DNA from 2 places in the Pristimantibacillus sp. Z349TD_6 genome. Region 1 is predicted to be linked to the other one. Evidence: predicted binding sites of a transcription regulator. Region 1 holds the regulator's gene; the other holds the start of a gene.
The links. Region 1 encodes NrdR, which represses ribonucleotide reductase genes. Its sites were predicted from a motif close to AACACNATATATNGTGTT; they were not measured.

Region 1 (4,119 bases):
GACGTCGATAAATCAGGCACTATCTCTGCATCGGAGGCCGTCATGCTTGGCTTTGCATTATCACTTGATGCATTTGGAGCTGGACTTGGGGCTGCGTTGATCGGATTGCCTTCCTTACTTACGGCTTTAACCATAGCGGCGGCGAGCGCGCTTTTTCTTGTAGGCGGCATCCGTTTTGGCTTTCGTTTCTCCGCTTGGAAAGGGATGCAGACATTAGCTATGCTGCCAGGCATATTATTAATCATAATCGGAATCATGAAGCTGTTATAACTTGAGGTGAAAAGGATGATAATCGGATTAACCGGCGGTATTGCCAGCGGCAAAAGTACAATCGCAAACATGCTCGTCGAACGCGGTGCGCTGCTGGTCGATGCCGATCAAGTCGCAAGGGAGGTTGTACTTCCCGGGGAACCAGCATTAGAGGCAATCGCCTCTACGTTTGGACAAGCTGTCCTTGAAACGGACGGTTCTCTTAACCGCAAAGCTCTCGGCGAAATTGTGTTTCGCGATAAACAATCATTAGCAAAGCTTGAATCCATAACCCATCCAGCTATACGGGCGCGGATGCAGCAAACCATACATACTTACGCAGAGCAGTATCCAGAACGATTAGTAGTAGCTGACGTGCCGCTGCTATACGAGACGAAGCAGGAGAATCTGTACGAAGGCATTTTGGTCGTATATGTACCCGCTGAGCTTCAGAAAAAACGCTTAATGGAACGAAACCAATTGCCTGAAGAAGAAGCAAGCCGGCGCATCGCACTGCAAATGGACATTGAACAAAAGAGACTGAAAGCGGATTGGGTCATCGATAACAGCGGATCGCTGGAGGAGACGAAGCGTCAGCTGGATGAATTTTGGAAAAGTAAGTGTTTGCCATGAGGGTATTCCAAAAGAAAAGGGTGCTGCTCGTCCTGCTGCTCGGTTTATTGACAATTTTATTTCTCAAATCAGATTGGCTTGCGGAGTGGATGTATCCGGTTCATTACAAAGAAGACATTCGTGCAAGTGCTTCTAACTATGGCGTTGAGTCGCATTTAGTCGCCGCGATTATTCGCAGTGAAAGTAATTTTCAGACAGGCAAGGAATCGAAGAAGGGTGCACTGGGCTTAATGCAAATTATGCCTGATACGGCTGCATGGGTCGTTCAAAAAGCAGGATTTCAAGCCGTAACGGATGACATGCTTATGAATCGTGCAGATGTTAGCATTGAGGTTGGCGCGTGGTATTTAAGATCTCTTAGTCAACAATTTGATCAAAATAAGATAGCTGCAATTGCTGCATACAACGCGGGTCCAGGAAATGTTCGCAAGTGGCTTGACTCGGGGACTTGGGATGGAACGATCGAATCGGTTAAAGAAATTCCGTTTGGAGAAACTAGACACTATGTGCAGAGAGTCATTTACTATTATAATAAGTATAAGGACTTATATCCGAGTCTTTAATGGATGATCCTTAACGATAACGAAAATAAATGAAGCCTTGGAGGCTCGTCTCTTCATGGACGAGCCCTGCCAAAGCTTCGGTTATTCATACAACTTTTAATGAATCATTATTTGTATTGACCAGCAAGGGATTGCTCGGCAATTTGCACTAGGCGACGGGTAATGTATCCCCCGATGGAGCCTGCGTCTTTTGTAGCCATGTTGCCGTAGTATCCGTCTTGCGGAATTGCGATGCCTAGCTCTTGAGCAACTTCATATTTCATTTGGTCAAGGGCAGCTGTCGCTTGTGGCACTACCAATTGGTTACTGCTGCGGGATGCGCTCATGTATGTTCACCTCCTTGCGGTTGGTAAAAGTATTATGTGCAAAAATCTGAACTTCATTACAGGAATTACATGGAAATTAAAATTTTTTTTCGAAGAGTCCATTTTGAGGCTCTAGCGACTAAGAAAGGAGGCAATACGCATCATGAAATGCCCATACTGCGACTATGCCGGAACGAAAGTATTAGATTCCAGGCCAGCTAACGAAAACAAATCCATTCGTCGCCGCCGTGAATGCGAAAAGTGCAGCCGCCGCTTCACGACATTCGAAATGATTGAAGAGACGCCTCTGATCGTCATCAAAAAAGATGGCAGCCGTGAAGAGTTCAGCCGTGACAAAATATTGCGGGGTCTTATCCGCGCCTGCGAGAAGCGTCCGGTTCCTGTGGAGCGCCTTGAGGTAATCGTATCCGAGGTTGAGAAGGAGCTGCGCACAACGGCACATGCCGAAGTTGATAGCAGCGATATTGGTGGAATCGTTATGAACGAGCTTTATCCTGTAGATGAGGTAGCTTATGTCAGGTTCGCATCTGTTTATCGCCAATTCAAGGACATTGATATGTTCATGAAGGAGCTCAATAATTTGCTGTCCAAACACCCGCTCAATGGTATGATAGATAAGGATTGACAGTTTTGACGACCCTATGCTAAGATCAATCTTGTCGTCATTTGGGGCCTTAGCTCAGCTGGGAGCACACCATGTAGTGTTCGCACAACCCAAGAAATAAAAACGAGCAATAAGATTTAACTTGGGGGGCTATACTCAAGTTGTTGAGTTGGGTCACAACTAAATAAGGGGCTATAGTTTAGGGGGAAAATAGGTCGCTGGCAGCGATCAGTCGGCGGTTCGATTCCGCCTAGCTCCACCATACCTTATCATCAGAACGGCAGAAATGCCGTTTTTTTTTATTTGATTTTGTGCTTGTATATATTTCCAATCCCTAAGTGAGAACATTTGAACAGTTTAGGTATGTATGTTGAAATTCAGCAATTATTTTACTTAGTTACTAAAAATAAAATTCATACGCATTTTAGCAAGTTCAATACGAGCAGTACGCAGAAAATCATCTCGTGGGATGTCGTCAACAAGGCACGGGCAGCAATCTGTTCGATCCGAACAGCAAGATCTCGCGTCAAGACATGATGGTCATCGCGGCGCGCGGCGAAAGCCGCAGGCAAAGCGTTGCCGACAAGCGGCACTTTGGGTGCGTTCAGCGACGAGGCTTCGGTAGCTTCTTACGCGAAAGACAGTGTTGCAGCGTTGGTCAATGCCGGTATCGTGCAAGGCTCGAGGGGAAAATTGGCGCTGATCAGCTTCCTCACTCGCACCGAATCGGCAGTTATCCAGCAACGGATTTGGAGTAAATAAAGATTTCATTAACTAATAATGAGGATGGCGAAGAGGTTGTTTCTGCGCCATCCTCATTTTGTTGTGGTCTGTTACAGCCTACATATTTTCCAAAATGAAAATGCAATAACTACTATTAACTTCATTTATGAGATATATCTTTTTAATTGTATTTAGCTGGTGGTTAATAAATTCGGATCTAATATCTTCTTTAATTTTTATAGTAGAATCTCTACTTCTTTAGGTGCCGCCCTATTAAAACGCTCCTTATAATTGAAGATACGGGAAGGAGAAGTCATTCAACATCAAGATTGAAAGCGCTTTAGGTAACATCAAAATCCATTCTAGGGGGAAGGACATCAAATGAGTAGACGATTCAAACAGCTATTGCTTTCACTGTTAGCCGCTGCACTGTTAGTGCCGCAATTTTGGTATGCTCCAAATGCGAATGCAGCGAGCGCAACGATACCTGTCATCCTGTACCATGTAATCACTGATAATCCATCCGGAGATTATCAATACAGCACTGCCAACTTCAAAAAACAAATGAAGTATTTGAACGATAACGGCTATACCACCGTATCCGCGGAACAGTACGTCGACATTATCGTGAACGGGGCAACCGCTCCTTCGAAACCGATTCTGCTGACGTTCGACGACGCAACACCGGATTTTATTACAAACGCGCTTCCTGTATTGACGCAGTACAATATGAAAGCGGTATCTTTCGTCATCCAGGACAATATCGGTTCTTGGGGAATGACGCTGAGCCAATTGAACACGCTGAAAAACAACCCGAACATCAGTCTTCAAAACCATACAAAGACGCATGATCAAGCCGTATGGACGACTAGCATCACCAAAGCGACCGCGGCCGCGGAAATCCAATCCGCTAATACGTTCCTGAAAGGAATTACTGGCAAAGATCCGATCCTTCTTGCCTATCCTTACGGCAACTACAACGCGGACGTAAAAGCAGCCGCGACGGAGAACGGAATTAAAG
Region 2 (4,119 bases), 2.3 Mb from region 1:
CACATTTCGCATGCCGTTCAAGGCCACACTGTCGCCAATCTCCGGAAATTCGGCTATCAATTGCTTCATAAATCCGCTCTGAACATATTTATCAGCTTCAAACGCTTGGAACGAACCTTTCTCAGCAGCGATTTCCGAAGACGCCAAATAAGACTCCCTAGCCATAAATCCATACAGCTTATCTAGAAAAACCAATGACTCTGCGCTGCCATATCGGATACGCAGCTTAATCATAAGCTCAGCTAGTCCCATCGTTCCGAGCCCGATACGCCGCTCAAGCTTCTGATTGCGCTCATTTTCTTCAAAATGATAGGGTGTTTTGTCGATGACATTATCAAGGAACCTTACAGACCAGCGCGTAACTTTGGCAAGTTCATCCCAAGCAACGTCATGCTTCTCTTCATCATAAAACTTCGATAGGTTTACAGCTGACAAGTTGCAGACGCCCCAGCCCGGCAAGCCTTGTTCACCGCAAGGGTTCGTACTAATAATGGGATTGAAATACCAGCTGTTCGACATTTGATTATAATACTCCATAAAGACAACGCCGGGCTCAGCTGACTTCCAAGCGGATTCAATAATCGCTTGCCATATTTCACGAGCGCGCACCGTTTTGTATGGGATAACCTTTTTGCCAAGCTTGCGCCATGCATCCAGATCGCCGGTCCATAGCTCGTTATACTCTATATCTTTGGTATCTGGAAATACGAGCTCCCATTCCAAATCTTCCTTTACAGCCCGCATAAAAGCGTTGCTAATACATACCGACAGATTGGCATTTGTCACTTGCCCCATCGTTTGTTTGACCGTTATAAACTCTAATACGTCCGGGTGCCAATCATTGATCATAAGCATCAAGGCGCCTCGGCGGCTGCCGCCCTGCTCAATGAGTCCCGTTGCATAGCTGAACAGCCCACCCCATGATACAGCACCGCTCGATGAACCGTTCACGCCTGCAACAATCGCTCTTCGAGGTCGCAGCGAAGATAAATTCATCCCAACGCCGCCACCGCGCGCCATAATTTCAGTCATCTCCGTGAGCGTTGTCATGATGCCGCCGCGGCTATCCTTCGGTGAGGGGATGACATAACAATTAAATAGCGTCAGCTCTTCACTAGCTCCAGCCCCCGCTGCAATTCTCCCGCCCGGAACCAGCTTCCAATCATCTAATAAATATCTGAATTTGTCCCGCCATTCCTTTTGCTTCTCTGATCCATCTTCAACAGATGCCATCGCATCTGCAAGACGATCCCACATTTCCTCAGGCGTTTTCTCAATCGTAAGCGTAAGTTTCTCTATTGTAGACTCCACATGCTCGCCGTTTCTAAGCTTTACGGTGACCTTGCTACCATCACGGGCGATAACTTCTCCGACTTCCTTGACAGGAAATTTCGGATCATCCTTCGTTAGAACAAGCACGATATCTCCGATCGCCGTTTTACTCGTATCTGCATTTTTCCACGCATATCGATCCAAAAAGATTTTCTCACTAAGTCCCTCAAGTCGATTTCCACCAGACATCTCCATCGCAGCTGCTTCCTCCCTCATACTAACGTGCTGAAGGCATAGGTTAGATCAGATATGCTTTTAGCACAATATATTGTGTCATAAAACCATTATACTATACTACATATTGATTTTCATGCTCTTTTGTGGCGAAATTTAGCAAACCTGTCCGCTTACATGCCCACTCTCGTTATATTGCTAGTCCATCCTCTTTTTTAAGCAGCATCTTATTAATATTAGATGAAAAGGCAATACTAATAACAACTTATCCCTTTTACTGCGGAAGGAGCTGTACTAGATGACATTTCAGACGACGCCGCAGGCTGCCTCAGGAGAAGCAGGCACGGCCTTTACTTCACGCAAGCTTCATCCTTTAGTTGAGCTGCAGCATGACCGCTCTTGGTTTGAAGAACTGCAAAACCGTTTAACAAAAGGCGGCCCATGGGATGATTGGACGTTATATCAGCTCGCTATGGAAGCCGAGCAAGCGAAACGAATTGAAAGCTTCGAAGAATTGTTATGCTTGCGATCTCTTCCAGCCTTCGAGCCAATGGCACATCAAATCAGCACAGCGCGCAAAGTGGTGCATGAGATGGGCGGCCGTGCGATTTTGGCCGATGAGGTTGGCCTTGGCAAAACGATCGAAGCAGGACTCGTGCTCAAAGAATATATTGTGCGCGGTTTAGCTAAGCGTATTCTCATTCTTGTCCCCGCTTCCCTTGTACTTCAATGGGTGCGTGAGCTTAATCAGAAATTCGGCATCTCTGCCGTAGCCCAGAAGAAGGAGCATACATGGGGATATGATGTAGTTGTCGCTTCTATCGATACCGCAAAGCGTGATCCGCATCGCGAGATTGTGCTTGGAACAGATTATGACATCATCATCATCGATGAAGCACATAAGCTGAAAAACAAGAAAACGACGAACTATCAGTTTGCTAATCTTTTACGCAAAAAATATTGCTTGCTCCTTACGGCTACCCCAATCCAAAACGATATGGACGAGCTGTTCAATCTCATTACGCTGCTCAAGCCTGGTCAGCTCGGCGGTCAAAGTGAATTTGCAGCAAACTTTGTTGTCGACAAGCGGCTTCCGAAAAATGAAGATCAGCTGCAGGAAGCACTCTCCGGTGTCATGATTCGGAATCGGCGCGGGGACGGCGGCATTCATTTCACGAAACGTTTTGTCAAAAATATACCGCTTACTCTCTCAGAAGAAGAGAAAGCGCTGTACGACGCGGTGACGGGCTTCGTCAAGGAACGGTATGAAGAAAGCGGCGGCGATTTATCAAGCATGCTCTCACTCGTTACCCTTCAGCGTGAAGTTTGCAGCAGCCGCGATGCGGTGTTTCTAACGCTTGTTAATCTATTTAAGAAAACGTCCGAGGACTCCCCTATGCGTCCAAAAATATGGGAGCTCGTAGAGAAAATTCGTAATATCAAAGCCAATACCAAAGCAGAAAAAGCGATGGAGCTTGTCAAAGAAATGGATGACAAGGTCATCATTTTCACTGAATACCGGGCTACTCAGGAATATTTGCTGCAGTTTTTCCGTGCTCAAAATATGATTGCCGTCCCTTATCGCGGCGGTATGAACCGCGGCAAAAAGGATTGGATGATGGATTTATTTCGCGGGCGCGCGCAAATCCTCATCGCAACGGAAGCTGGCGGCGAAGGGATAAACCTGCAATTTTGCCACCACATGATTAATTTCGACCTGCCTTGGAATCCAATGAGAGTCGAACAACGAATTGGGCGGGTGCATCGCCTTGGGCAAACGGAAGACGTAAAAATCTACAATCTGTGCACAATCGGCACCATTGAAGAGCATATCGTCAACCTATTGCATGAAAAAATTAACCTGTTCGAGCTTGTTATTGGCGAGCTGGATCATATTTTGGAGCGCTTTGAAAAAGGGGATGGCTCGCTGGAGCAGCGGCTTGCTCGAATGCTGCTAGAATCGGGCAACGATACGGATTTAAAACAAAAAATCAATCATTTGGGCTCCTCCCTCAGCCGCATTCGTGAAGAGGTGCTGACAGGCGAAAACCCGCTGCCGACAAGTCCTGACCTGCTAGTGAATTTGGATACGCTTGGACAAACCGTGGAGGTGCAGCCTTGAACGAAAAACAGGTGCACAAATTTGTAAACCGCTATTTAGAAGCTACCGAATGCTCAATTTTAGAAAAGTCACCAAGCCATTTCACGGTGAAGCTCTCTCCTCACGCCGACCGTGAGCTTACGAATCGTCCCTACTACTGGAGCTTCGTCGATCGCGTCGACGCAGAACCTGAGACGATGACATTCTTGTTTGTAACGGACAAGAACAAATATGACGCTGCCGAGGAGCTCAAAAAAATTGAAGTCGTGAACACCGAACAGGATGCTGCGCTAAACGCGCAAGATACTGCAGCGAATGCCGCTCTTGGGCGTTCGCTAGGCTTTATTCACGGCAGCTTGGCAGCACCCGTTCGCATTCCGCGCGAAGACTTGTTTTTTGGCGCACGCAAGCTTGAGCAAATATTTGATGCGGCAAAAGCTAAGGGCAGCTTCGTCCACTTGTTTCAGGAGCCAGACAAACGCTCGAACAATCCCTTTACCTCGACCCCTTAC

Region 2: a site for NrdR is predicted at 1,590-1,607, ahead of AC0VYE_RS13955 (adenosylcobalamin-dependent ribonucleoside-diphosphate reductase). Genes of this name have one in related genera too.

What each region holds. Positions count from the first base shown of each region.
Region 1 covers NZ_CM149662.1:5,528,428-5,532,546, reverse strand. Annotated here, with positions in the region: gene AC0VYE_RS24180 (MntP/YtaF family protein) at 1-270, shown strand, start outside; gene coaE (dephospho-CoA kinase) at 286-882, shown strand; gene AC0VYE_RS24170 (lytic transglycosylase domain-containing protein) at 879-1,445, shown strand; gene AC0VYE_RS24165 (alpha/beta-type small acid-soluble spore protein) at 1,553-1,771, opposite strand; gene nrdR (transcriptional regulator NrdR) at 1,914-2,396, shown strand; tRNA gene AC0VYE_RS24155 (tRNA-Ala) at 2,564-2,637, shown strand; gene AC0VYE_RS24150 (S-layer homology domain-containing protein) at 2,952-3,137, shown strand; gene AC0VYE_RS24145 (endo-1,4-beta-xylanase) at 3,480-4,119, shown strand, end outside.
Region 2 covers NZ_CM149662.1:3,272,094-3,276,212, reverse strand. Annotated here, with positions in the region: gene AC0VYE_RS13955 (adenosylcobalamin-dependent ribonucleoside-diphosphate reductase) at 1-1,527, opposite strand, end outside; gene AC0VYE_RS13950 (DEAD/DEAH box helicase) at 1,805-3,628, shown strand; gene AC0VYE_RS13945 (YqhG family protein) at 3,625-4,119, shown strand, end outside.